2 regions of the Mycobacterium canetti CIPT 140010059 genome follow, and region 2 is predicted to be linked to the other one. Evidence: riboswitches for the same ligand, from Rfam matches in the RefSeq annotation. Region 2 holds a riboswitch; the other holds the start of a gene.
The links. Region 2 has a riboswitch for cobalamin ahead of metE (5-methyltetrahydropteroyltriglutamate--homocysteine S-methyltransferase). Riboswitches for the same ligand answer to the same signal wherever they lie in the genome.
Positions count from the first base shown of each region.

Region 1: another riboswitch for cobalamin. It lies ahead of MCAN_RS01385 (PPE family protein); the one in region 2 lies ahead of metE (5-methyltetrahydropteroyltriglutamate--homocysteine S-methyltransferase).

Region 1 covers NC_015848.1:315,491-317,955, forward strand. The annotation lists gene MCAN_RS01385 (PPE family protein) at 1-816, opposite strand, end outside; cobalamin riboswitch at 955-1,136, opposite strand; gene MCAN_RS01395 (TetR/AcrR family transcriptional regulator) at 1,563-2,018, opposite strand; gene MCAN_RS01400 (sirohydrochlorin chelatase) at 2,043-2,465, opposite strand, start outside.
Region 2 covers NC_015848.1:1,278,338-1,280,802, reverse strand. The annotation lists gene MCAN_RS24100 (PPE family protein) at 1-822, shown strand, start outside; gene MCAN_RS06040 (hypothetical protein) at 936-1,172, opposite strand; cobalamin riboswitch at 1,379-1,614, shown strand; gene metE (5-methyltetrahydropteroyltriglutamate--homocysteine S-methyltransferase) at 1,748-2,465, shown strand, end outside.

The DNA of each region.
Region 1 (2,465 bases), 960 kb from region 2:
GGTTTGCGACAGGAAGGCGACATAAGATCCGATGTCCATGGGGTAGCCAAGGGCGAACGCAATGTTGGCCGGGCTTAGGAAGGTTAGCGGATTACCCAGCGAGGGCAGCCACGGATCAAATCCGGAAAACATCGCTTGCAAAAAGGGGAGGTTGGTCAGCCAGTTGATGAACGGTTGTATAACGTTGTTGTAGAAGTCGGTATACCCGATCTTCTGCAACCATTGCAGCCATTCCTGGACTTGGTTCGGCTCGTCGGAAGCCGCTGTCGGCGCGTTGGCTTTCACGATCTGGGGGGCTGGGGTGGTCTGCGGTGCGGCGGCCACCGCCGCGGTCGAGACCGCTTGATAGCTGGCCATCGTGGTGGCGGCCTGGATCCACATCCGCGCGTAGTCGGACTCGTTGAGCGCGATCGGGATGGTGTTGATGCCGAAGAAGTTCGTCGCCATCAGCACGCCGTGGAGGGCGTGGTTGGCGCCCAGCTCGGCCAACGTTGGCATCGCGGCCAAGGCGGTGCCGTAGGCGGTGGCCGCGGTTTCTTGCCGGGTGGCCATGGCCGCGCTGTTGGCGCTGGCCTGCACCAGCCACGCCAGATAAGGGGTATGGGCGGCCACGTAAACCGCGGCGGTCGGGCCGTCCCAGGTGCCGGCCTGTACGGCGGCCAACAGCGCGGCCAGCTCGTCGGCCGTCTCCGCGTAGGCGATGCTCAACGAGTGCCACCCCTCGGCCGACACCAGCAGCGGACCGGGCCCAGGCCCGCTGCTTAGCAGCGCCGAGTGCACCTCTGGGGGCGAAGCCATCCAGATCGGGGCGGTCATCGGCGGCTGACCGCCGGCGGAGGTGTCGTCGCGTCGCGAGCAGCCACGTTAAGGCCCAGCAGCGTGGTGGTGGCCCGACCGCTAGACAAGGTTTGGAGCGTCATGACCGGTTAGCTTTCTCGGGGTACACCGCCCCGGGTGGCAGGACGCGATGACGCGAGTCTCCTGGCTCCCGGATCGTTGCTTGCCTCGCCTTCCAGCCTGTGGCCGTGGCTTATGAGGGTCGCTCCCCGGTGACAGTGGCGGGACCGCGCCGGATTCTCACCGGCTTCCTGCATCGTCATCGCCTGACGGGAAGAATATTGGCATGCAGAGCGTGGATTTGCACGTTGAGCGGCATTTGCCAAGCAGGGGTCGGTCACATCGCACGGTCGCAACAGTCACATGTGTCACTGCACTAGGCGACATCCGATCTGCCCAGCTCTCAGCGACAGGCGCCTGGCCGGCGGTTTTGTTCCCAAGTTGGTCGTGGCTGTGCGGGATTGGAGGCGGCGTTGACCTGCAGAAACCGAGTTGTCGCGCTTAGCTGGGCACAGCGACCATCGCCGACGGCGGAGCTCGGCGTCGGTGAGTCGCTTCGGTCGGCCGGGGCGGCGCGATTCGGGTTCGACCACGTGGTCGTTGACCAGCTGACGCGCCGAACGTGCAACCACGGCGGCAGCGCCCGGCGACGTGTCCCCGCCACCGGTACACGTTCGGCGCAGCCAGCGCACACACGGCACGGAGTTTAGGACTTACTCATTTGGCTATCCGCGACCGATATCGCCGACCAGGTAGCGCTGCATTGTCGGGCCAATGGCGTCGACCAGCATCTCCACCGACATGGAGTGCAGCGGCTCAGAACGCACCCCGTAGCGCATGATGCCCAAACCGACGAGTTGAGCGGCGCACAGCGACGCTCGGATGGCAATCTTGTCGGCCCCGAGCATCTTGAGCAACGGGTTGAAGACCGGTCCGATGAACATGGACTGCACGATCTCGGCGGTCTTGGCTAGCCCGGTGGTTGCGATGGCGCTCGCCGCAAAGGGACCGCCGCCGGCCGCATCCCAGGTGGTGATCAGCACGTAGAGGGTTCGGCGGCCTACCTGGTTGACGCTTCCGGTGACGATTTTTTCGATGAACTCCGGTGTGCCGAAGGGCAACCGCAGCATCTTCGCTACCGGGTCGAGGAGTCCGCGTGATGGCTCTTGGCTACGGGCCATGGTGTCAGGATCACCCCGCTGTGATCAAAGATCAAGCGTCACCGGTGTCGGCGTGCCATGCCAGCGGTGCAGCCGTTGCTGACGTGCTACCGCGCTGCGAAATCGGTTCGCGACCAGCTGTGCCAAGCCCGGATGGGTGCCGAGCGGTCGGGTTACCACATCGGCACCGGATGCCCGCAGCCGCTCTTGAAAAAGGCCTTCTGCCAACAGGAAGGAGGCGACCACGACGCGGCGCGCACCTCGGTTGGCTTCGGCCCGGTCTCGGGCCCGCTGCACAGCCGTGCGCACATCCGGACCGCCGGTGCCCGCAAATCCCATGTCCACCCATGATCCGGTCAGTTCGGACACTAGCGTCCGAGTGGTGTGCAGGTCGGCACGTGCCCGCCTATCCGACGTGCCGGCCGCTGCGAGGATCACTGAATCGCCAGGACGCCAACCGGATTCCAC
Region 2 (2,465 bases):
ATCGGTATCGGGCTCACCGGCGACAACATGATCGGCATCGGCGCACTGAACTCCGGCATCGGCAACCTCGGCTTCGGCAACTCCGGGAACAACAACATCGGCTTGTTCAACTCCGGCAACAACAACATCGGCTTCTTCAACTCCGGCGACAGCAACTTCGGCTTCTTCAACTCCGGTGACACCAACACCGGTTTCGGGAACGCGGGCTTCACCAACACCGGCTTCGGGAACGCGGGCAGCGGCAACTTCGGTTTCGGGAACGCAGGCAACAACAACTTCGGGTTCGGCAACTCGGGATTTGAGAACATGGGTGTCGGCAACTCGGGTGCCTACAACACGGGCAGCTTCAACTCGGGCACCTTGAATACCGGAGACTTGAACTCGGGCGACTTCAATACCGGCTGGGCCAACTCGGGCGATATCAACACTGGCGGCTTCCACTCCGGAGACCTGAACACCGGGTTCGGCAGCCCGGTGGACCAACCGGTGATGAACTCCGGCTTCGGCAACATCGGCACCGGCAACTCGGGCTTCAATAACTCCGGCGACGCGAACTCCGGCTTCCAGAACACCAACACCGGCGCCTTCTTCATCGGTCACTCGGGTCTGCTCAATTCCGGCGGCGGCCAGCACGTGGGCATCAGCAACTCGGGAACCGGCTTTAACACGGGCCTGTTCAACACCGGCTTCAACAACACCGGCATCGGAAACTCGGCCACCAACGCCGCCTTCACCACCACCTCCGGGGTGGCCAACTCCGGCGACAACAGCTCAGGCGGGTTCAACACCGGTAATGACCAGTCCGGGTTCTTCGACGGTTAGCCCCCGGATTCCAGCAGCCTGCGCCGCGCGAGATCCTTCGCGTTGGCCCGCCTGACCGCCACCGTCATGGCGGGTGCGGCGATTCCCGCGAAGCGGGAAGGCTCACCACGGTTTTACAGCGTCATCCTCGTCGTACCGTTCGGGCCGTCCTCCCACAGGTAGACCGTCTCCATCGGGAATGGCCCTTGCTCGTCCAGGTCGGCCGCCTCGTACGGACCGTCGCCGGTGACGACGTCGCCGCCGCGGGCGCCGGTTACCCGGACCGTCGTGGCGGTGGCCGTCGGGTGCAGCACGGCGCCGCCACGGATCGCGGCGGCGTGCTCCTGCCCGAACTTCTGGTAGGCGGCCATGTCAGCGGCCTGCTCGGGGGCCGACCAGTCGACGTCTCTGGTGCAGGTGAGTGCGGCGTATTGCGGCCTGTTGACCCATCATGGTCCGGGCCTATCCCGAATCTCACCCACATGACGATCGCGGCGGGCCCGATGAGGACATCCGGCGCCGAGCGATTTTGCCGCCGGCCGGGCCATGCCGGCCGATGTCACCGGAGTAGCCTTGACCACGCAGCTGGTCTGCTGGCGTCCGAAAGGGCGTCGGCATCGAGCGGGGCAACGATGCTTCGCGAGAGGGAACCCGGTGAGAATCCGGGACTGTCCCGCAGCGGTATGCAGGAACGACCGCCGTCTTGGAAGTAGACAAGCACTGGTCTCAACGACTGGGAAGCGACGGCCAGTAGGAGCACCCACCGGGTGCGAGCCTGCGAGTCCGAAGACCTGCCAGCCGTGCCGGACGCGCCGCGCCCGGCGGCTCATCGCCTCGTGGAATGGGCGTTTGGCCGTGCCTGTTGCCGGGTGCATCGGTGTGCACCTCAATCGGATCGGCTGCGCGTCCGCGGGCGGTGAACCACCCGTCGATCGAAGGACAGCACGTGACCCAGCCTGTACGTCGTCAACCCTTTACCGCAACCATCACCGGCTCCCCGCGCATCGGCCCGCGTCGCGAACTCAAGCGCGCCACCGAAGGCTACTGGGCCGGACGCACCAGCCGATCCGAGCTGGAGGCCGTCGCCGCCACGTTACGCCGCGACACCTGGTCGGCCCTGGCCGCGGCCGGTCTGGACTCGGTGCCGGTGAACACCTTCTCCTACTACGACCAAATGCTCGATACCGCGGTGCTGCTCGGCGCGCTGCCGCCCCGAGTGAGCCCGGTTTCCGACGGGCTGGACCGCTATTTCGCCGCGGCGCGGGGCACCGACCAGATCGCGCCGCTGGAGATGACGAAGTGGTTCGACACCAACTACCACTACCTGGTACCCGAGATCGGGCCGTCGACCACGTTCACGCTGCACCCCGGCAAGGTGCTCGCCGAACTCAAAGAGGCGTTAGGGCAAGGCATTCCCGCACGTCCGGTGATCATCGGGCCGATCACCTTCCTGCTGCTGAGCAAGGCCGTCGACGGCGCGGGGGCGCCGATCGAACGCCTCGAAGAGTTGGTTCCGGTCTATTCGGAGCTGCTGTCGCTGCTTGCCGACGGCGGCGCCCAGTGGGTGCAGTTCGACGAGCCGGCGCTGGTGACCGACCTCTCCCCCGACGCGCCCGCCCTGGCTGAAGCGGTGTACACCGCGCTGTGCTCGGTGAGCAACCGGC